DNA from 3 places in the Acidovorax sp. LjRoot74 genome. Region 2 is predicted to be linked to each of the others. Evidence: predicted binding sites of a transcription regulator. Region 2 holds the regulator's gene; each other region holds the start of a gene.
What was found. The regulator sigma-54, encoded in region 2, starts transcription at its own class of promoters, with help from an activator protein. The targets are predictions, from matches to a motif close to TGGCANGNAANCTGCTTT.

Region 1: a site for sigma-54 is predicted at 1,878-1,895, ahead of glnA (type I glutamate--ammonia ligase). Genes of this name have one in related genera too.
Region 3: a site for sigma-54 is predicted at 5,023-5,040, ahead of ACSQ3O_RS19825 (ANTAR domain-containing response regulator). Genes of this name have one in related genera too.

Annotation. Positions count from the first base shown of each region.
Region 1 covers NZ_CAXUTI020000001.1:1,902,020-1,909,582, forward strand. The annotation lists gene ACSQ3O_RS08685 (EI24 domain-containing protein) at 10-954, shown strand; gene ACSQ3O_RS08690 (competence/damage-inducible protein A) at 951-1,772, shown strand; gene glnA (type I glutamate--ammonia ligase) at 1,945-3,360, shown strand; gene ACSQ3O_RS08700 (hypothetical protein) at 3,573-4,082, shown strand; gene glnL (nitrogen regulation protein NR(II)) at 4,168-5,190, shown strand; gene ntrC (nitrogen regulation protein NR(I)) at 5,242-6,888, shown strand; gene xth (exodeoxyribonuclease III) at 7,037-7,563, opposite strand, start outside.
Region 2 covers NZ_CAXUTI020000001.1:5,199,615-5,207,177, reverse strand. The annotation lists gene argS (arginine--tRNA ligase) at 1-1,507, shown strand, start outside; gene ACSQ3O_RS24755 (SPOR domain-containing protein) at 1,523-2,176, shown strand; gene ACSQ3O_RS24750 (thiol:disulfide interchange protein DsbA/DsbL) at 2,244-2,891, shown strand; gene lptA (lipopolysaccharide transport periplasmic protein LptA) at 3,027-3,683, shown strand; gene lptB (LPS export ABC transporter ATP-binding protein) at 3,680-4,462, shown strand; gene ACSQ3O_RS24735 (RNA polymerase factor sigma-54) at 4,462-6,045, shown strand; gene ACSQ3O_RS24730 (glutaredoxin domain-containing protein) at 6,110-6,598, opposite strand; gene ACSQ3O_RS24725 (acyl-CoA thioesterase) at 6,826-7,308, shown strand; gene ACSQ3O_RS24720 (THUMP domain-containing class I SAM-dependent RNA methyltransferase) at 7,305-7,563, shown strand, end outside.
Region 3 covers NZ_CAXUTI020000001.1:4,150,301-4,157,863, forward strand. The annotation lists gene ACSQ3O_RS19800 (ABC transporter ATP-binding protein) at 1-159, shown strand, start outside; gene ACSQ3O_RS19805 (ABC transporter ATP-binding protein) at 156-866, shown strand; gene ACSQ3O_RS19810 (aldehyde dehydrogenase) at 918-2,369, shown strand; gene tsaD (tRNA (adenosine(37)-N6)-threonylcarbamoyltransferase complex transferase subunit TsaD) at 2,435-3,475, opposite strand; gene ACSQ3O_RS19820 (branched-chain amino acid ABC transporter substrate-binding protein) at 3,576-4,736, opposite strand; gene ACSQ3O_RS19825 (ANTAR domain-containing response regulator) at 5,052-5,678, shown strand; gene ACSQ3O_RS19830 (CmpA/NrtA family ABC transporter substrate-binding protein) at 6,178-7,422, shown strand; gene ntrB (nitrate ABC transporter permease) at 7,484-7,563, shown strand, end outside.

The sequences.
Region 1 (7,563 bases), 3.3 Mb from region 2:
CTTGCCGACATGGGACTTCTGCTTGATTCTTTCTGGCGCGCGGCCGCCTACTGCCTGCGGCCACGTGTGGTGGCCCTGTCGGTTCTGCCCCTGCTGCTGATGGTGGCCCTGGCACTGGGGTTGGGCTATTTCTATTGGGATGCAGCAGTTCAGGGTATGCGCGCGATGCTGGATGCCTCCACGCTGCTGGCCAGCGTCTGGAGCTGGCTGCAGGGCTGGGGGTTGGGGGATGTCACCGCCGTGATGGCCCCTCTGATGGTAGTGCTGGCCGTGGCGCCCGTGCTGGTGGTGGTGTCGCTGCTCGCCGTGGCGGTGCTCATGACGCCTGCCTTGGTGGCCTTGGTGGCAGAGCGGCGGTTCCCCGATCTGGAGCGCAAGAAGGGCGGCTCCTTCATCGCCAGCGTGGCTTGGTCGGTGGGCTCGACCCTGCTGGCGCTGGTTGCCTTGGTGGTGTCTGTTCCGCTGTGGCTTGTGCCGCCGCTGGTGCTCATCCTGCCGCCTCTGATCTGGGGCTGGCTGACCTACCGGGTGATGGTGTTTGACGCGCTGGCCGACCACGCCAGTAAGGAAGAGCGGCAGGAGATCTTCCGCCGCCACCGCAGCAGCCTGCTGGGCATTGGCATCGTCACGGGCTACCTGGGAGCGGCGCCCAGCATTGTGTGGGCCTCCGGGGTGGTGTTTGCGGCTGCGTTTTTCATCCTGGTGCCACTGGCCATCTGGATCTACACCCTGGTGTTCGCGTTTTCGTCGCTCTGGTTCACCCACTATGGCCTGGCGGCGCTACAGCGCTTGCGGGCCGAATCTGCCGGGCAGGCACCGGTCTCCGCCCCCGCCGGGGTGGTGGATGCCGCCGGGCCTCCCGCTGCGGCGGCAGCACCGGCCCTGCCAGCAGCGCCCGCTGCAGCGTCCTTGCCTGCTCCATCTTCCCCGTCCAACGAAAACCCAGCACCATGACACCCACCTTCGGCCTCATCATCGTGGGCGACGAAATCCTCTCGGGCAAGCGCGCCGACAAGCACATGCCCAAGGTGATCGAGCTTTTGTCGGCGCGGGGCCTGTCGCTGGCCTATGCGGACTATGTGGGCGACAGCCCCGACCGCATCACGGCGACTCTGCAGCGCGCCTTTGCATCGGGCGACGTGGTGTTCTCGTGTGGCGGCATTGGCGCCACGCCCGACGACCACACACGCCAGTGTGCCGCCCGCGCCCTGGAGCGTGAACTGGTGCTGCGCCCCGAGGCCGAGGCACTGATTCGCGAACGCATGCAGGACGTTGCACGCGAGCAAGGCGTGCCCTACGAGGCTGACCGGCCCGACAACATCCACAGGCTCAACATGGGGGTGTTTCCGGCAGGGGCCCGCATCATTTCCAACCCCTACAACAAGATTCCGGGCTTCAGCTGCGATGGGGCCGGGGGCGGGGCGGTGCATTTTGTGCCGGGCTTTCCCGTCATGGCCTGGCCCATGATCGAAGGGGTGCTGGACCAGCACTATGCGGCGCACTTCAATCGCACCCCCCAGACCGAGCAGTCAGTCGTGGTGTATGGCGCCATGGAGGCTGCGTTGACGCCTCTCATGGAACGCATCGAAAAAATGCACCCGCAGGTGCGGGTGTTCAGTCTGCCCAGTGTGGATCATCCACAATACGGGCGGCACATCGAGCTGGGCGTCAAAGGGCCCGCACCATTGGTTCCTGCCGCATGGCAGGAGCTGAAAAAAGGTTTGCACGATTTTGGTGCAAATTGCGGCCCCGAATTGGTGCGCAACCTGTGACGCTCAGGCTTGATCTATGGATTGCACTGTTTTGGTGCTTTTTGGCGGATGCCGTGCCAACCCGTAGTCTGCGGCGCTCCTTCATAGTGCGGTAGTGCACTCGGCTGGCACGCAAACTGCTTTTATTTCGGCAAAATCTTTTTTCAACAAGCGCTTTACCCAGGAGAACCTGATGGCCAAGACCGTTGCAGACGTGATGAAGATGGTGAAGGAAAACGAAGTCAAGTTCATTGACTTTCGTTTCACCGACACCCGTGGCAAACAACAGCACACCACGGTGCCCGTCTCTCACTTCGACGAAGACAAGTTCATTTCGGGCCACGCCTTCGACGGTTCGTCGATTGCCGGCTGGAAGGGCATTGAAGCCTCCGACATGCAGCTGATCCCCGATCCCAGCACGGCCAACATCGATCCTTTCTTTGAAGAAACGACGCTGATCCTGACCTGCGACGTGATCGAGCCCACCGACGGCAAGGCCTATGACCGCGACCCCCGCTCCATCGCCAAGCGCGCTGAAGCCTACCTGAAGGCCTCCGGCCTGGGCGACACCGCCTACTTCGGTCCCGAGCCAGAATTCTTCATCTTCGACGGCGTGCGCTGGAGCACCGAACCCAACCACACCTTCTACGAAATCGAAGAGTACGAAGCTCCCTGGAACACGGGCGCCAAGCTCGAAGGTGGCAACCGTGGCCACCGCCCCACCGTCAAGGGCGGCTACTTCCCCGTGCCTCCGGTTGATAGCACGCAAGACATGCGCGCCGAGATGTCCCTGATCCTCGAATCTCTGGGCATCCCTGTCGAAGTGTTCCACCACGAAGTGGCGGGCGCTGGCCAGAACGAAATCGGCACCCGTTTCAGCACGCTGGTCGAGCGCGCTGACTGGACCATCCTGCAAAAGTACGTGATCCACAACGTGGCCAACGCCTACGGCAAGACCGCCACGTTCATGCCCAAGCCTTACCATGGCGACAACGGCTCCGGCATGCACGTGCACCAGTCCGTCTGGAAGGACGGCAAGAACCTGTTCGCAGGCGACGGCTATGCCGGTCTGTCGGACTTCGCGCTGTACTACATCGGCGGCATCATCAAGCACGCCCGTGCTCTGAATGCCATCACCAACCCCGGTACCAACAGCTACAAGCGCCTGGTGCCTCACTTCGAAGCCCCGGTGAAGCTGGCCTACTCGGCCAAGAACCGTTCTGCATCGATCCGCATCCCCTACGTGGCCAACCCCAAGGGCCGTCGCGTGGAAGCCCGCTTCCCCGATCCACTGATGAACCCCTACCTGGGCTTTGCTGCCCTGCTGATGGCGGGTCTGGACGGCGTGGAAAACAAGATCCATCCCGGCGAAGCCGCCACGAAGGACCTGTACCACCTGCCCCCAGAAGAAGACAAGCTGGTGCCTACCGTGTGCCACAGCCTGGACCAGGCCCTGGAGCACTTGGACAAGGACCGCGCGTTCCTGACCAAGGGTGGCGTGTTCACCGACAGCATGATCGACGCCTACATCGATCTGAAGATGAACGAAGTGACCCGCTTCCGCATGGCCGTGCACCCTGTCGAGTACGACATGTACTACTCGCTGTAATCGTCTGCCTGCAGACCATTGCTCAGAAAAAGGCGGCGCAAGCCGCCTTTTTTCATGGGCGGAAGGCATGTTTACATGCCGTGATGGAACCCCGTGTGCATGTGTTGCATCTTTAGTCAAAGCCCTTCCCAGGTCTGCCCTTGCTCGATTGGCGATGTGTGGCGATTGGTGGATACTCCTTTCTCTCCTGCATGTCCGTGCGAGGATCCTGAATGAAAAAAACGCTCTTCACCCTGCTCCTCATTGCCTCCACGCCTTTTGCCGCCTGGGCCCAAGACCGCATCTACCGCTGCGGCAACGAATACACGAACAACGCCACCCAGGCCAAGGAGCGCGGCTGCAGGCTGGTAGAAGGGGGCAATGTCACCGTGGTGCAGGGCAGCCGGCCTGCGGCAGGGCCAGCGCCAGCGTCTTCTTCCTCTGGCGGCGGGGCGGCCACGTCGCCCCCATCGGCCCCCAAGGTCAGCAGCAACGACCAGAAGGCCCGTGATTCCGACGCCCGCGCCATCCTGGAGTCCGAGCTGCGCAAGGCCGAAACACGCCACGCCGACCTCGTCAAGGAATACAACAACGGGGCCCCCGAGCGCAACGCGCTCGACCTGCGCAACCCCCAGCGCTACACGGAGCGCACGGCCGAACTCAAGGCCAGCGTGGCCCGCAGCGAAAGTGACATCGCAGGCATCAAGCGCGAGATCGCCCGCCTGCCAGCGCCCGCCAACTAACCAACAACCACCCCTGCGTGTGAGTGTCCCTTCATCCCCTGAACTGCCCGGCACCGACACCGGGCGTTTTCATTCGCTGGACCTGATGTCCACCCTGGTGGCGGTGCTGCGTGCCGATGGCGCCGTGCAGTTTGCCAACGCCGCCCTCGAAAACACCCTGGGCCTGTCGCGCCGCACCCTGGAGGGCGCGGACTTCTCCACCTTCTTCACCGACCCTGCCTTGCTGCAGACCGCCCTGGCAGGCGCCCGGGGCAAGGACTTTGCCGCGCTGCGCTACGAGGCCAGCCTGAAGCGCCTGCACCAGGAGCCCGTGCCTGTGCATGTCAACGTGGCCGATGCCGAGCAGGTGGGCGAAATCCTGGTAGAGCTGTGGCCGCTGGAGCAGCAGGCCCGCCAGGACCGCGAAGAGCGCCTGCGCGACCAGGCCCAGGCCAACAAGGAACTGATCCGCAACCTGGCCCACGAGATCAAGAACCCGCTGGGCGGCATCCGAGGCGCGGCGCAGCTGCTGGAGATGGAGCTGGACAACCGCGAACTGACGGAATACACCCAGGTCATCATCCACGAGGCCGACCGCCTGCAGAGCCTGGTGGACCGGCTGCTGGCGCCGCACCGCCACCCGCACTTGGTGGGCGACGTGAACATCCACGAGGTGTGCGAGCGTGTGCGTTCGCTCGTGCTGGTTGAATACCCGCAGGGCCTCAAGGTCCAGCGCGACTACGACACCTCCATCCCCGAGTTCCGGGGCGACCGCGCGCAGCTTATCCAGGCGCTGCTGAACATCGTGCAAAACGGCGCCCAGGCGCTCACCGACCGCATTGCGGCGGGCGATGCGGTGATCACGCTGCGCACCCGTGTGGCCCGCCAGGTCACGTTCGGTCGCCAGCGCTACCGGCTGGCACTGGAATTGCATGTCATCGACAACGGACCGGGCGTACCCGACGCCATCAAGGAACGGATTTTTTATCCACTGGTGTCGGGGCGGGACGGCGGATCAGGGCTGGGGCTGACGTTGGCGCAAACCTTCGTGCAGCGCCACCACGGGTTGATCGAATGCGACAGCGTACCGGGTCGCACCGACTTCCGCATCCTGATCCCCTTGCCTTGACAGCGCACGACGGTCCCTGACACGCAACCACAGGGAAGGTTAGAAAAACATATGAAGCCGATCTGGATAGTAGATGACGACCCCTCGATCCGCTTCGTCCTGGAAAAGGCGCTGGCCCGCGAGAACCTGCCCACGCGCAGCTTCACGCACCCCCGCGAAGTGCTGGACGCGCTGGCCGACATCACGGCAGGCGACCCCGCCCGCCAGGGCCCCCAGGTCCTGGTGAGCGACATCCGCATGCCCGGGGGCTCGGGCCTGCAACTGCTGGAGAAGGTGCGCGAGCTGCAGCCCGGCCTGCCCGTCATCATCATGACGGCGTACTCCGACCTCGACAGCGCGGTGTCGGCCTTTCAGCGCGGCGCGTTCGAATACCTGCCCAAGCCGTTTGACCTGCCCAAGGCGGTGGAGCTGATCCGCCGGGCGGTCGAAGAAAGCCAGCGCGAAGAAGTCACCGAAGAGCGCCAGACGGCAACCCCCGAAATGCTGGGCCAGGCGCCCGCCATGCAGGACGTGTTCCGCGCCATCGGGCGGCTGTCGCAAAGCCAGGTCACGGTGCTCATCACCGGCGAGTCGGGCTCGGGCAAGGAGCTGGTGGCGCGCGCGCTGCACAAGCACTCGCCCGTGGCAGACGGCCCCTTTGTGGCCATCAACACCGCAGCCATCCCCAAGGACCTGCTGGAGAGCGAACTCTTTGGGCACGAGCGCGGGGCCTTCACCGGCGCACAGACCCAGCGGCGCGGCCGTTTCGAGCAGGCCGAGGGCGGCACGCTGTTCCTCGACGAAATTGGCGATATGCCGTTTGACCTGCAGACGCGCCTGCTGCGCGTGCTGTCGGACGGCCAGTTCTACCGCGTGGGCGGTCACGCGGCCGTCAAGGCCCATGTGCGCGTGATTGCCGCCACGCACCAGAACCTGGAGCAGCGCGTCAAGGAAGGCGGTTTCCGCGAGGACTTGTTCCACCGCCTCAATGTGATCCGCCTGCGCCTGCCCGCGCTGCGCGAGCGGCACGAGGACGTGCCCATGCTCACGCGCCACTTCCTGCAGCAAAGCGCGCGGCAGCTGGGCGTGGAGCCCAAGCGCATTGCCGACTCGGCGCTGGCGCGGCTGGAGCAGTTCGCCTTCCCTGGCAACGTGCGCCAGCTGGAGAACATCTGCCACTGGCTCACGGTGATGGCGCCTGCACAGGTGATCTCGCTGCAAGACCTGCCGCCCGAGGTGCTGGAAGCCCCGGTCTACCAGCCGCCCGTGCGTGCCACGCCGGGCGCAGAACCTGCGGCGGCCACGGTCACCTCCATGCCCGTGGCGCCGCTGGCCGCTGTGGTGCCTGTGGCGCAGGCCCCCGCCGCGCCGCAGCCCCCGGCCGACATGGTGGGAGGGCTGCACCCCGCGGCCCCCGTGCCGGCGCCAATGCCTGCCGCCGTGCCGTCCTGGTCCGCCGACACCGCTGCGGCGGCTCCGGTTGCCACTGCCTTCAGCTGGGAACAGGCCCTGGAAACTGAGGCGCAAAAACTGCTCGCAGGCGGCCAGCCCGAAGTGTGGGATGCGCTCACCCGGCGCTTTGAGTCGCGTCTGATCCGCACCGCCTTGGTGGCCACCCACGGGCGCCGCATGGAGGCCGCGCAGCGCCTGGGCATCGGGCGCAACACCATCACGCGCAAGATCCAGGAGCTGGGGCTGGACGCACCCGACGAGGCCTGAGCGTGTAGCCTAGCAGCTAGATACGAAAGGGCCCCTGGCAGCGGCAAGCTGCCAGGGGCCCTTGGGCTTTGGTACTACAAAAAATCAAGGAAAAAAGGCCGTTTGCGCGCGACCCTATTGCCTTATTTGCTATTGATTCAGTAGCAAATCAACCCAGGGTCACGACCACGGGGGTGTGGTCGCTGGGCTGCGGGTTCTTGCGCGGGGCGCGGTCCACCACGCAGGCGGTCACCGTGGGCTTGAGGGCATCGCTGACCAGGATGTGGTCGATGCGCAGGCCCCGGTTCTTCTGGAAGCCCAGCATGCGGTAGTCCCACCATGAGAAGCTCTTTTCGGGCTGGTCGAACATACGGAACGCATCCGTCAGCCCCAGCGCCAGCAGGGCCTGGAAATGGTTGCGCTCTTCGGTGGTGTGGTGGATGGTTTCGCGCAGGCCGTCAGGGTCGTAAGAGTCGCGATCTTCCGGCGCCACGTTGAAGTCGCCTACCAGCACCAGGCGCGGGTGCGCGGCCATCTCGGCGCGCACCATGTCCTGCAGCGCCTGCAGCCAGCGCATCTTGTAGGCAAACTTTTCTGAGCCCGGCTCCTGGCCGTTGACGAAATAGCCATTGAGCAGGCGCAGCGGGCCCGCAGGCGTGTCCAGCGTGGCCGCGATGACGCGGGCCTGCTCGTCGC
Region 2 (7,563 bases):
GGCCACGCCTGCATTCACCCGCTGGGTCGATGCCATCGAGATTGCCGGGCCCGGTTTTCTGAACATTCGCCTCAAGCCCGCTGCCAAGCAAGAGGTGGTGCGCGAAGTGCTGGGCGCGGGCGAGCGCTTCGGCTACCAGGCCGACCGCGGCGCCAAGGTGCTGGTCGAATTCGTCTCGGCCAACCCCACGGGCCCGCTGCACGTGGGCCATGGCCGCCAGGCCGCGCTGGGCGACGCCATCTGCAACCTGTTCAGCACCCAGGGCTGGAAGGTGCACCGCGAGTTCTATTACAACGACGCGGGTGTGCAGATCGACACCCTGACCAAGAGCACGCAGCTGCGCGCCAAGGGCTTCAAGCCCGGTGACGACTGCTGGCCCACCGACAGCGACAACCCGCTGGCCAAGAACTTTTACAACGGCGACTACATCGCCGACATTGCCGAGGCCTTCAAGGCCAAGGCCACCGTGAAGGCCGACGACCGCGAGTTCACGGCCAATGGCGATGTCGAGGACTACGACAACATCCGCCAGTTTGCCGTGGCCTACCTGCGCAACGAGCAGGACAAGGACCTGCAGGCGTTCAACCTCCAGTTCGACGAGTACTACCTGGAGTCCAGCCTGTACACCAGCGGCCGCGTCGAGGCCACGGTGAACAAGCTGGTGGCCAACGGCAAGACCTATGAGCAGGACGGCGCGCTGTGGCTCAAGAGCACCGACTACGGCGACGACAAGGACCGCGTCATGCGCAAGCAGGACGGCAGCTTCACCTACTTCGTGCCCGACGTGGCGTACCACATCGCCAAGTGGGAGCGCGGCTTCACCAAGGTCGTCAACATCCAGGGCACGGACCACCACGGCACCATCGCCCGCGTGCGCGCGGGCCTGCTGGCGGCTGATGTGGGCATCCCGCAGGGCTACCCCGACTACGTGCTGCACACCATGGTGCGTGTGGTCAAGGGTGGCGAAGAAGTCAAGATCAGCAAGCGCGCGGGCAGCTACGTCACGCTGCGCGATTTGATCGAGTGGACCAGCAAGGACGCGGTGCGCTTTTTCCTCCTGAGCCGCAAGCCCGACACCGAATACACCTTCGACGTGGACCTGGCCGTGGCGCAGAACAACGACAACCCGGTGTACTACGTGCAGTACGCGCATGCGCGCATCCAGTCGGTGCTGCGGGCCTGGCAAGAGGCGGGTGGGGGTGATGTAGCGTCGCTCAAGGATGTGGACCTGTCGGCGCTGGAAGGCCCCCAGGCCCAGGCCCTGATGCTGCAATTGGCCAAGTACCCCGAGATGCTCACGGCCGCCGCCGACGGCGAGGCGCCACACGACGTGACCTTCTATCTGCGCGACCTGGCCGCCAGCTACCACAGCTATTACGATGCCGAGCGCATCTTGGTGGACGACGAAGCGGTGAAGAAGGCCCGCCTGGCGCTGGTCGCCGCCACCGCGCAGGTATTGCACAATGGGCTGGCCGTGCTGGGCGTGTCGGCTCCAGCCAGAATGTAAGCAGTTACTACCAATATGAAAAAGCAACAGACGGGCGGGACCATCATCGGCTTTATCGTCGGCGTCATCGTGGGCCTGGGCGCCGCGCTGGCGGTGGCCGTGTATGTGACCAAGGTGCCGGTGCCTTTTCTGAACAAGGGCGGCGGGCGCACGGCAGACATGGACGCCGCCGAGTCGCAGAAGAACAAGAACTGGGACCCGAACTCGCCGCTGTACGGCAAGAACCCGGCCCGGCCCGCAACGCCGCCCGTGGCGGCTGCCGCGTCTGCACCCGCTTCGGCCGCTGCGCCAGCGCCCGAGGTGCGCGCTGCGGCATCTGCCCCCAAGCCCGCCGCCAGCAAACCCGAGGCCGCCAAGGCCGAAACCAAGCCGGGTGCCGACCCGCTGGGCGATCTGGCCGTGGCCAAGGCGGCTGCCAAGGGTAACGTGGACCCGTTTGACTACTTCGTGCAGGCCGGGGCTTTCCGCACCCAGGCCGACGCCGATGCCCAGCGCGCAAAGCTGGCCATGATGGGCTGGGAGGCCCGTGTGAGCGAGCGCGAACAAAACGGCCGCGCGGTCTTCCGTGTGCGCGTGGGCCCGTTCACCAAACGGGACGATGCCGAGCAGCTCAAGGAAAAACTCGACGGCGCGGGGCTGGAGTCTGCCCTGGTGCGTGTGCAGCGCTGACGCTGCGTGAACTTTTTGCGGGGGCCCGGCTCCCATCCCCCAGACCTGAACTAGGAGAGTCTTTGCCATGAAACGCCGTGAGTTTTCTTTGTCCGCTGCTTCGGCAGTTGCCGCTTCCGCCCTGACGCTGCCCGTCGCCACCCCTGCGCTGGCCCAGGCCCGCCAGTTCAAGGAGGGCAAGGACTACAAGCGGCTGGACAAGCCCGTGGCACCCGATGCTCCTGCTGGCAAGGTCGATGTGATCGAGTTCTTCTGGTACAGCTGCCCCCACTGCAATGCTTTTGAACCCACGCTGGACGCCTGGGTCAAGGCCGCTCCCAAGGACCTGTTCATCCGCCGCGTGCCCGTGGCCTTCAACGCCAGCTTTGTGCCCCAGCAAAAGCTTTTCTACACCCTGGAAGGCATGGGCAAGCTCGAAGCGCTGCACGCCAAGGTGTTCCGCGCGATCCATGTAGAAAAGGCCAAGCTCGCCAAGGACGACGAGATTTTTGCCTGGGTGGTTCAACAGGGTGTGGATGCCGCCAAGTTCAAGGAGGTCTACACCTCGTTCACCGTGTCCAACCAGGTCCGCCGCGCTTCGCAGCTGCAGGACGCCTATGGCGTGGAAGGCGTGCCCTCGATGGGCGTGGCGGGCAAGTTCTACACCGACGGCACCATGGCAGGCAACATGCAGAACGTGCTGCAGGTGGTGGAAGCGCTGGTCAAGCAAAAGTAAGCCCCAGGCCGACCTGGGCGCTGGTTGCAACGCGCCAAAGGCCCTGGATACCCTGCGAAGAAAGCCCGCTGATGCGGGCTTTTTTCATGGAGGGCGTGTGGGGATGGCTACAATGAACTGCAAGATTCGTGCCCTATGAACCACCGCCTCCTTCCGACCCTCCTGCTCGCGGCCCTGGCCTGCCTTCACGGCGTGGCCCATGCTGAAAAAGCCGACCGCGCCAAGCCCATGAACATCGAGGCCGACGCTTTGCGCCACGATGAACTCAAGCAGACCAGCGTGTTCTCGGGGCGCGTGGTCATGACCAAGGGCACCATCGTGCTGCGCGGTGCGCGGCTGGATGTGCGCCAGGACGCCGATGGTTACCAGTTCGGCGTGGTCACGGCCGAGGCGGGCAAACGCGCCTTCTTCCGCCAGAAGCGCGACACCTTGCCTGGCGCGCCCGATGAATACATCGAGGGCGAGAGCGAGGTCATCGAATACGACGGCAAGGCCGACAACGTGCGCTTCATCACCCGCGCCGAGCTGCGCCGCTACCGGGGCGCAGCGCTCAGCGACGAGATCACTGGCGCTGTGATCGTCTACAACAACCTCACCGACGTGTTCACCGTGGACGGCCAGCGCGCTCCCGCCACCAATGCGGCGGGCGATGCCCCAGCCCCCGGCAACCGCGTGCGTGCGGTGCTGGCGCCCAAGGACCCGCCCGCAGGCGCTGCGGCGCCCGCACCCTCCACACCGGGCGCGGCACCCGTGCTGCGCCCCAGCAGCAACCTTGGTGGCGGCTCCAAGTGAGCGCGGTGCCCGTTCATCCCGGCCCTGACACCCAGGCCGGCAGCCGCCTGGAGGTGCAGAACCTGGCCAAGTCCTATGGCAGCCGCAAGGTCGTCAAGGATGTGTCGCTGGTGGTGCAAAAAGGCGAGGTGGTGGGGTTGCTCGGGCCCAATGGCGCGGGCAAGACCACGTCGTTCTACATGATCGTCGGCCTGGTGCGCAGCGATGCGGGCGACATCCGCATCGACGGCCATTCGGTGGCCCACATGCCCATCCACCGCCGCTCGCGCCTGGGGCTGTCGTACCTGCCGCAGGAGGCCTCGATTTTTCGCAAGCTCACGGTCGAAGAAAACGTGCGCGCCGTGCTCGAACTGCAGCGTGGCGACGACGGCCAGCCGCTCTCGCGCGACGCCATCGAAGAGCGCCTCACGGCTCTGCTGGAAGAGCTGCGCGTGCAGCATCTGCGCGCCTCGCCTGCCATGGCGCTGTCGGGGGGCGAGCGCCGCCGGGTGGAGATCGCCCGCGCCCTGGCCACCCAGCCGCGTTTCATCCTGCTGGACGAGCCCTTTGCGGGCATTGACCCCATCGCCGTGATCGAGATCCAGCGCATCATCGGCTTCCTGAAGGCGCGCGGTATTGGCGTGCTCATCACCGACCACAACGTGCGCGAGACGCTCGGCATCTGCGACCACGCTTTCATCATCAGCGACGGCCGTGTGCTGGCGCAGGGCACGCCGTCCGAGATCGTGGACAACGCCGAAGTGCGCCGGGTGTACCTGGGCGAACACTTCAGGATGTGATGAAGCCTGGACTGTCGCTGCGCGTCTCGCAGCACCTCGCACTGACCCCCCAGCTCCAGCAGTCCATCCGGCTGCTGCAGTTGTCCACGCTCGAACTCTCGCAGGAAGTCGAGCAGATGCTCGACGAAAACCCGTTCCTCGAACGCAATGCCGACGAAGCCCCGCGCGAGGAGTTTGGCCTGGAAGCTGCCGATACCCCCGCCCAGGCCGATGACTACAGTGCAGACGATGCTATATTTTCAGGAGCATCCAGCGCAAGCGCAGCAGGCGCAGAGCCCCAAAATGATGCTGAAACGCTGGGCGCTGGCGCCGACGAACCCGACTGGAGCGGCGACGGCACCGTGGAGATGGCGCCCAACGATGCCGAGTGGGGCGGCGATGCCCCGGCACGCACCCACAACGGTGCCGAAGGCGACGAGGCCGACGCCACCGAGCTGGCCCGTTCGCACGAATCGCTCACCGCCTTCCTGCACCGCCAGGCGCTGTCGCTGCGCCTGTCCGAGGTGGACTGCGCCGCGCTGCGGTTCCTGATCGAATCGCTGAACGACGATGGCTACCTCGAAGAGCCGCTCGAAGAACTCGCCGCCGCCTTGGCAGGCCCCGAGGACCTGGAGCAGATCGAGGAACTGGTGCACCGCTTTACGGTGGCCCAGCGCCTGCTGCAAAGCCTGGAACCCACGGGCGTGGGCGCGCGCGACCTGGCGGAATGCCTCACGCTGCAGCTCAAGGCGCTGGATGCCGACGAAGAGGCCGACCCTGACACCGTGCAGACGGCGCTGCGCATCTGCCAGCAGCCGCTGGAGATGCTGGCCCGCCGCGATGTGCGCCGCCTCACCCAGGCCTGTGGTGATGGCGAGGAGCGCACCCGCGCCGCCATGGCGCTCATCGCCCGCCTGGAGCCTCGCCCCGGCCGCCGTTTTGCGGATGTGGAACGCAACATCGTCATCCCCGACGTCATCGTGCGCAAGGCCGGGCGCGCCAACGGGCGGGATGGCCAGCACAACTTCATCGTGCAACTCAATCCCGATGTGATGCCGCGCCTGCGCGTGCACGACATCTACGCCGGTGCGCTGCGCGGCCACAAGGGCGGCGAAGGCCACCAGGGGATGCAGCAGCGTCTGCAGGAGGCGCGCTGGTTCATCAAGAACATCCAGCAGCGTTTTGACACCATCCTACGAGTCTCGCGCGCCATCGTCGAGCGGCAGAAGAACTTCTTCACCCATGGCGAACTCGCCATGCGTCCCCTGGTGCTGCGCGACATCGCCGACGAGCTGGGCCTGCACGAGTCCACCATCAGCCGCGTGACCACTGCCAAGTACATGGCCACGCCGATTGGCACCTACGAGCTGAAGTATTTTTTCGGCTCGGGCCTGGGCACCGAAACCGGCGGTAACGCATCGAGCACCGCCGTGCGCGCGCTCATCAAGCAGTTCGTGTCGGCCGAAAGCCCTACCAAGCCGCTGTCCGACAGCCAGATCGCCGAGATGCTCAAGGAGCAGGGCATCGAATGCGCACGCCGCACCGTGGCCAAGTACCGCGAGGCGCTCAAGATCGCGCCAGCGAATCTGCGCAAGGCGCTGTAGCGCTGCTGCTTTGAGGGGCGTGCGTGTTGCCTGGGCGCGCTGAAGGTGGCGGGATGGTGTCCGATTACTTGCGCGCCACGAACACCGCGTCATACGCCTGCGGCGTGAATCCCGCGATCTTCTGCCCGTTGGTCAGCAAAACGGGCACGCCCCGGGCACCCAGTTGTTTGAACGCCGCCTTGCCCGAAGGCGTGTCGATGTCCAGCTCCCGGTACGCGATGCCCTTGCCCGCCAGGTAGGCCTTCGCCGCCTTGCAGTAGCCGCACCAGGTGGCCATGTAGAGCACGACATCGCCCCTGGGGGCTGTGGTTTGTGCGGTCTGTGTGGTGTCTGGGGGCGCTGGGCTGGGTGCGGGCGATGCGCCCGGCACCACACTCACCGGCAGGTTCTCTAGCTTCATGGTCTTTTCCACGGCGCCTGTCACCGGGGGCTTGTCGCTGTAGACAACGCGGCCGTCCGTGCCCACCGATTTGTAGAGCGTCTGGGCGCCTGCTGCCAAAGGCACGGCGGCCAGCACCAGCACGGTCAGCAGGGTCCGATGGAAAGGGCGCATAGGGGGCTCCAGTAAAATCCGCTGCCCGAGAGCATAAGAGACAAGGGGCACACCTCATCTGCAGTACCCCTGTGCTGCACACACCCTTGCGGCGCGATCCGTGGTTCCTGGGCGTGCATGCCGCCCCTCGGCCGGTTGTTACGCAAGCCCCAGCAACCCTCGCCGCGTGACATTCCTGCACGCGCTCCCGCTCTCTGCCTCCTGTTTTTCCTACCCCTGTCCGCCCCATGGCCCGCATCGTCTTCAACCTCCCCCCGCACTTCGGCTTTGCCACCGAGCTGCAGATCTACATCAGCCACGTGAACCAGGGCGGGCACCTGGACAATGCGCAGCTGCTCACGCTGGTGTCTGAAGCACGCGTGCGCTTCTTCCAGTCGCTGGGCTACCCCGAGGCGGATGTGGGCGGCCTGTCCATCGTGGTGGGCGACATCGTGGCGCAGTACAAGTCCGAAGGTTTCCATGGCGAGACCATGCGCGTGGAGATGGCGCCTGCGGACTTCAACCGCTACGGTTTCGACCTGGTGTTCTGCATGACCGAAAAGGCCTCAGGCCGCGAAGTGGCACGCGGCAAGATCGGCATCGTCTTCATCGGCAAGGCCGACCGCAAGGTGGCGGCTATCCCTGAATCCATCCGCCAGCTGCTGCTGGCCCGCGCGGGTGAGCCCGGTTTCCCCGCCGTGCCCGAGCGCGTATCCTCCCCATCGACATGAACCAACTCCAACTTTTCCTCCCTTGCGCCGCGGGCGTCGAGGGCTTTCTGGCCGACGAGGTGCATGGCATCACGGGCCTTACGGGGCAAGACCTGCTGGTGGGCCGGGGTGGCGTGCTGCTGCGCGCCTCGTGGCGCCAGGCCATGCAGCTCAACCTGCACAGCCGCCTGGCCCAGCGCGTGCTGGTGCAATTGGCCCACCGCCCATACCGGTCTGAAAACGACCTCTACAACATGGCCAGCGAGGTGGCCTGGG
Region 3 (7,563 bases), 1.0 Mb from region 2:
GTAACCACGCTGCTGAAGTACGTAGAGCGCGTACTGGTGCTGCACCAGGGTCGCAAGATTGCCGACGGCACGCCCGCCGAGGTGGTGCGTGACCCGCACGTGATCGAGGCCTATCTGGGTGACGAAATGGCGGCCACCAGCGAAGGAGCCACGGCATGAGCGGCGCACACCTCACCGTGCAGGACCTGACCACGGGCTATCACGGCTTTCAGGTGCTGCAAGACCTGTCGCTGCAGGCCGCACCTGGCATCACCGTGATCGTCGGCCCCAACGGCGCGGGCAAGACCACGCTGCTCAAGGCGCTGGCCGGGCTGCTGCCGCGCACGGGCACCGTGGCGCTGGACGGCAGCGACCTGCCCGCGATGAACGCCACCGCGTGCGTGCAGCGCGGCCTGGCCCTGGTGGCCGAGGGCCGCCAGCTGTTCCCGCAAATGACGGTAACCGAGAACCTGGAGCTGGGCGGCTGGCTGGTGCCATCACGTACCCGCGCCGACCGGCTGGCCCAGGCGTTCGAAGACTTCCCGCGCCTCAAAGAGCGCGCCACGCAGCTCGCAGGCACCATGAGCGGCGGCGAGCAGCAGATGGTGGCCGTGGCCCGCGCCATGATGAGCGGCCCGCGCCTGTTGATGCTGGACGAGCCCTCGCTGGGCCTGGCGCCGCGCATGGTCGATGAGCTGCTGGCCATCGTGCAGCGCATTGCCGCGCAGGGCGTGACGGTGCTCATGGTCGAGCAGAACGTGCGCAAGGCGCTGCAGATTGCGCAGCGCGGCTACGTGCTGGAGCGCGGGCGCATCGTGGCGTCTGGCGCAGCGTCCGATTTGCTGCAGTCCGACGTAGTGCGCCAGGCCTATCTCGGCGTTGCCTGAAAACCTCTTCCACCCCATTTTTTATCTCTTCTTTTTCAGGAGCTTTCATCCATGACTGCAATTTCCATGCTGATCAACGGCGAGCGCGTGCAAGCCACTGGCGGTGCCACGTTTGAGCGCCGCAACCCACTAGACGGCTCCATCGCCACCACCGCCCCCGCCGCCAGCGTGGCCGATGCCCAGGCCGCCGCCGACGCAGCCGCCAAGGCCTTCCCGGCCTGGTCGGCCCTGGGGCCCAACGCCCGCCGCGCGCTGCTGCTCAAGGCCGCACATGCGCTGGAGGCCCGCACGGCCGACTTCGCCGTGGCCATGGCGGCCGAGACCGGCGCATCCGGCATGTGGGCCGGCTTTAACGTGCACCTGGCTGCGGGTCTGCTGCAGGAAGCCGCCGCGCTGACCACGCAGATTGCGGGCGAGGTGATCCCGTCCGATGTGCCCGGCAGCCTGGCCATGGGCGTGCGCCAGGCGGCAGGCGTGGTGCTGGGCATTGCGCCGTGGAACGCTCCGGTCATTCTCGGCGTGCGCGCTATTGCCACGCCGCTGGCCTGCGGCAACACGGTGATCCTGAAAGGCTCGGAGCTGTGCCCCGCCACGCACGGCCTCATCATCGAGGCGCTGCAGGAAGCCGGCTTGCCCGCTGGTGTGGTGAACTTTGTGACCAACGCACCCGCCGACGCGGGTGCCGTGGTCGAGGCCATCGTGGCCCACCCGGCGGTGCGCCGCATCAACTTCACCGGCTCCACCAAGGTGGGCCGCATCATTGCGCAGACCTGCGCCAAGTACCTCAAGCCCGTGGTGCTGGAGCTGGGCGGCAAGGCCCCGCTGCTGGTGCTGGACGATGCGGACATCGACGCCGCCGTGGCGGGCACCGTGTTTGGCGCGTTTGCCAACTCGGGCCAGATCTGCATGTCCACCGAACGCATCATCGTGGACAACGCCGTAGCCGACGAATTCGTGGCCAAGTTGGGCGAGCGCGCCAAGGCCCTGCCCCTGGGCGACCCGCGCAAGGGCCCGGTGGTGCTGGGCTCGGTGGTGGACATGGCCACGGTGCACCGCTGCAACGCCCTCATCGACGACGCATTGGCCAAGGGCGCGAAGCTGGTCTGCGGCGGCAAGAGCGAAAGCACGCTGATGCAGGCCACGGTGCTCGACCATGTGACGGCCGCGATGGACATCTACCGCGAAGAATCTTTCGGCCCCGTCAAGCCCGTGGTGCGCGTGAACGGCGTGGAAGAAGCCATTGCCTGCGCCAACGACAACGAGTTCGGCCTGTCATCCGCCGTGTTCAGCCGCGACGTGGCCAAGGCCTGGAACGTGGCGGCGCGCATCGAGTCGGGCATCTGCCACGTCAATGGCCCCACGGTGCATGACGAAGGCCAGATGCCGTTTGGCGGCGTGAAGAGTTCGGGCTACGGCCGCTTTGGCGGCATGGCCGGGGTGCGTGAGTTCACCGAATTGCGCTGGATCACGGTGCAGACCACAACCCGCCACTACCCGTTCTGACAATCATAAAAGATAGCTACTAACGCTTTCTGGACAGGCGTTAGCGGCTTTTTTTATTCAGAAAATCAAACCGTGATCGCATCCAGCGGCCAGCGCGGCTTCACGTCAAAGGCGTAGTCGGTGCTGGCTTGCTGCTGCCCCGCCTGCAGCCGCATTGCAGCAGCCATGGCGATCATGGCGCCGTTGTCGGTGCACAGGTGCAGCTCGGGGTAGTGCACCCTCACTTTGTTTTGCGCACAGGCCGTGTTGAGCTGTGCACGCAGGTGCCTGTTAGCCCCCACGCCACCGGCCACCACCACACGTTTCAGGCCCGTCTGCTTGAGCGCGGTCAGCGTCTTCTTCACCAGCACATCGACAATCGCCGCCTCGGTGCTGGCGGCCAGGTCAGCCTTGCGCGACTCCAGTTCGTCGCCCAGCTTCTTGGCTTGCGTGAGCACGGCAGTCTTGAGCCCGGCAAACGAAAAATCCAGATCACCGCTGTGCAGCAGAGGCCGTGGCAGCTTGAAGGCCGTGGCGCTGCCTTGCTCCGCCAGCCGGGACAGCGCCGGGCCACCGGGATAGCCCAGCCCCATGAGCTTGGCGGACTTGTCAAATGCCTCGCCCGCCGCGTCGTCAATGGTCTCGCCCAGGATCTCGTAGCGGCCCACGCCATCCACGCGCATCAGCTGGGTGTGACCGCCCGAAACGAGCAGGGCCACAAAGGGAAACTCCGGCGGGTCGGCACTGAGGAAGGGCGACAGCAGATGCCCCTCCAGGTGGTGCACACCCAGCACCGGCCTGTTGAGCGCCGCACCCAGGGCGCAGGCTACGCCCGCCCCCACCAGCAGCGCCCCCGCCAGCCCCGGGCCACGTGTATAGGCCACCACGTCCACATCGGCCAACGTCTGGCCGGACTCGGCCAGCACCTCTTTGGCCAGCGGTAGCACACGGCGGATATGGTCGCGGCTGGCCAGCTCGGGCACCACGCCGCCATAGGCCTGGTGCATCTCGATCTGGCTGTGCAGCGCGTGTGACAGCAGCGTAGGCACGGCATCGCCCGTAGAACGGACCAATGCCACGCCGGTTTCGTCGCACGAAGATTCAATACCCAGGATCAGCAAGCTCATGCCCGAAGTGTAAAACCCATGCGATCCGGGCCACCCAAAAGCAAAAAAACCCCTGCTGGCATCCACCAGCAAGGGTTGAAAGAGGCCATGGCCCCAGGGCTTACCAGCGGTCCGACCGCATGCGCAGCTCCCAGCTGCCCGCGCGCAGTTCGTACACGCCGACGGCGCCGTAGCGTTGCTCGCCCTTGTCATCCCAGGTCATGGTGCCGATCACGGGGGCGTAGCCATTGATGCTGTGCATGGCCTTGGTGATGTCCTTGGGGTCGGCGGACTTGGCCTTCTGGATGGCGGCCGAGAGCACATAGGTGCTGTCGTAGCTGTAGTGGCCGCCATAGGCCGGGGGCTTTTTGTAGGCGGCGATGTACTTCTCCAGGAAAGGCTTTCCGGTGGAGAACTCCTTGGCTTCCAGTACAGGCGAGGTGGCGTAGATGCCCTGCACAATGCCACCGCCCTTGGTCATGTCGGTGGTCTTGATGGTGTCGCCGCCCAGCAGGCTGACCTTGGTGTGGTCCACCTTGCGCAGGGCTTCGAGCAGTGCCAGCGCCTGGAAGTCGTTGAGGGTGGAGACGATCACATCGACCTTGGCGGCCTTGAGTTCACCGGCCAGTTCGTCAAACGCCACGGTCTTGTCGTCGAACGACTTGCGGACCACCACTTCTTTTTTCTCGGCCTTGAGCTGCTCGGCGGCGCCGTCGGCCAGGCCCTTGCCGTAGGGGGTGCCGTCGTCCAGCGCGGCATAACGTGCGGCGCCCAGCTGGGTGGCGGCAAACGAGCCAATGGCGCGGGCCTGCAGGGTGTCGTTGCCCACCATGCGGAAGGTGGTGGAAAAACCCAGCTGCGTGAACTTGGGATTGGTGGAGATGGCGATCTGGGCAATGTCCTTGGCGGCATAGATGGGCGCGGTCTCGATGCTCACGCCCGAGTTCAAGTGCCCGATGACGGCCACCACGCCCGCATCCACGAGCTGCTGGGCCACGGCCTTGCCTGTGGCGGCGTCGGCCTTGTCGTCCACCGAAACCACCTCCAGCGTCACGCGCTTGCCGTCCACCGTGTAGCCGGACTTGTTGAGTTCATCCACCGCCAGGGTCACGCCGTTGAGCAGATCCTGCCCCAAGGCGCCCAGGGGGCCGCTCAGGGGTTGCGCCACACCAATTTTGATGGTGTCCGGCACCTTGCCGCATCCGGTCAGGAGTGCGGCAGTCGCCACTGCGGTCAGGGCCAGGCTGGCCGAGAAGCGGCGCCGGTTGAAGTGCTTGTTCATGCAAAAAACTCCATATCTGAATGTCGAAGTGACCGGATGTATATGCGAGGCCACCCGGAGGCGCTATCGGGTATGCCCTCCCGCAGCGTCCTTTATTAGCAACTTTCAGGCCCCGCAAGACGGGCCGCCCCGGCCCATGGACGTGTTGGAGGTCTTTTCAGCGCAGCACAGGGCTTCGTCGCTTCTAGAGAAGGCCGCCCAACAGACCGCTCCCCCTCGGCGGCCCCTTGGTGGCCACTCCGCCCGCGCATAGGCCCTGTATGCACCGCTTCGGCGCACCCAAATACGGCGTGAAAATTGCTTATGCTCAGCGCTATGAATGAGGCTTTGCGCATCGTGGTGGTCGCCCCGGATCTGGCGGTCACCGACCCACACGACGAACACGCCGTCCTGCAGGCGGAGCGGTCGCGTGCGCTGCGCATAGGTTTGCTGGAAAACAACTTCAACCTGGTGGCCACGCTGCCCGCCGACGTGTTTCTGAGCGAGCGCATCGCCCAGCTCCAGCCCGACCTGATCATTGTGGATGCCGAAAGCGAAGCCCGCGATGCGCTCGAACATGTGGTGATGGCCACGCGCGACGAGCGCCGTCCCATCGTGATGTTCACCAACGACGAGGACACCTCGCATGTCAAGGATGCGGTGGCGGCGGGTGTGTCGGCCTACATCGTGGCGGGCCTGGCACCCCAGCGCATCCGCCCCATTCTGGACGTGGCGATGGCGCGCTTTCAGCACGAACAGGCCCTGCGCGCCGAGCTGGCCGACGCCAAGACCGAGCTCAAGGACCGCAAGACCATCGACCGCGCCAAGGGCCTGCTCATGCAGCGCCAGGGCCTGACCGAACAGGCGGCCTACGAAAAGCTGCGCAAGACGGCCATGGACAAGGGCCTCAAGCTGGTGGATGTGGCGCAGCGCATGCTGGACGTGATGGATCTGCTGGGCTAGTGACATCCCCCTGAGGCGCTGCGCGCCTTCCCCCTTCTCCCGAATCGCTGGCGCGATGCGGGAAGAGGGACGATGCCCTCGCTGCGGGGCGGACCTTGGCTTGCCGCCCTGGCTTGGGCTGCGTCCAGATCCACCGGTTTCTCCTACATGGTGCGCCGCACAACCGCAGTGCAGACCGCACACATGCACCAGCCGTGAACATTTCAAGTCGAAAAGGCTTCCTCCGCGCGACCATATTGCCTAATTAGCTATCAAAAGCATAGTAATTGGAGCGCCAAATAGGCGCAACACAGGCTGGCACGCTGCTTGCATTAACCCTGGTAAGACCAAAGACGGTCCCACCCTGACAGCACCGGCCCAATGGCGGGCCAGTGCTGACACAAAGCCCCCCAATGGGCTTTGCCATGGACAAAGGCGTCCCTCTCCGAGCCCGTTTGCGCATGCAACCCGGCCAGGGGAGGACGCCTTTTTGTTTTTTAACGCACCGAGGAACCGCCCCATGACCGATCTGTTGAAAACCAGCCTCAACCGCCGCACCGTGCTGCAGGCCGCTACCGTGGGCGCCGTGGGCGTGAGCCCTGCCCTGCGTGCCCTGGTGCACGCACAGGGCTCGGACGCCCCCGAGAAGAAGGAAGTGAAGATCGGCTTCATCCCGCTGACCGACTGCGCCAGCGTGGTGATGGCTTCGGTGCTGGGCTTCGACAAAAAGTACGGCGTCACCATCATCCCCACCAAGGAAGCATCGTGGGCCGGTGTGCGCGACAAGCTGGTGAACGGCGAGCTGGACTTTGCCCATGTGCTGTATGGCCTGGTCTACGGCGTGCACCTGGGCACGGCCGGCCCCAAGAAGGACATGGCCGTGCTGATGAGCCTAAACAACAACGGCCAGGCGATCACGCTGTCCAAAGCGCTGGCCGACAAGGGTGCGGTGGACGGCCCGTCGCTGGCCAAGCTGATGGCCAAGGAAAAGCGCGAATACACCTTTGCCGGCACCTTCCCCACCGGCACCCACGCGATGTGGATGCACTACTGGCTGGCAGCGGCGGGCATCAATCCGCTGTCCGGCGCCAAGCTCATCACCGTGCCGCCGCCGCAGATGGTGGCCAACATGCGCGTGGGCAACATGGACGGCTTTTGCGTGGGTGAGCCCTGGAACCACCGCGCCATCATGGACGGCATCGGCATCACTGCCAACACCACCCAGGACATCTGGAAAGACCACCCCGAGAAGGTGTTGGGCACGTCGGCCGAGTTCGTCAAGAAGAACCCCAACACCACCCGCGCGGTGATGATGGCCGTGCTCGAAGCCAGCCAGTGGATCGACGCCAGCCTGTCCAACAAGATGAAGATGGCCGAGACGGTGGCGGGCAAGGCCTACGTCAACACCAGCGTGGACGCGATCAACCAGCGCATCCTGGGCCGCTACCAGAACGGCCTGGGCAAGACCTGGGACGACCCCAACCACATGAAGTTCTTCAACGACGGCGCGGTGAACTTCCCCTACCTGTCGGACGGCATGTGGTTCCTCACGCAGCACAAGCGCTGGGGTTTGCTGAAGGACCACCCCGACTACCTGGGTGTGGCCAAGCAGATCAACCAGATCGACCTCTACAAGTCGGTGGCCAGCGCCATGAAGATCAATGTGCCCAAGGACGTGATGCGCTCCAGCAAGCTCCTCGACGGTGTGGTGTGGGACGGCAAAGAGCCCGCCAAGTACGCCGACAGCTTCAAGATCAAAGCCTGATCGGGCGCCCCACGCCGACCTGCACACCCGGCCTCTTCAAAGGATTCACAGGAGAAACACCATGGTCAGTGCCGTTTTTCACTCCCCCGTGGATGCAGCCCCCATGGGGGCTGCACAGAATGCTATGAATAATGTAGCTAC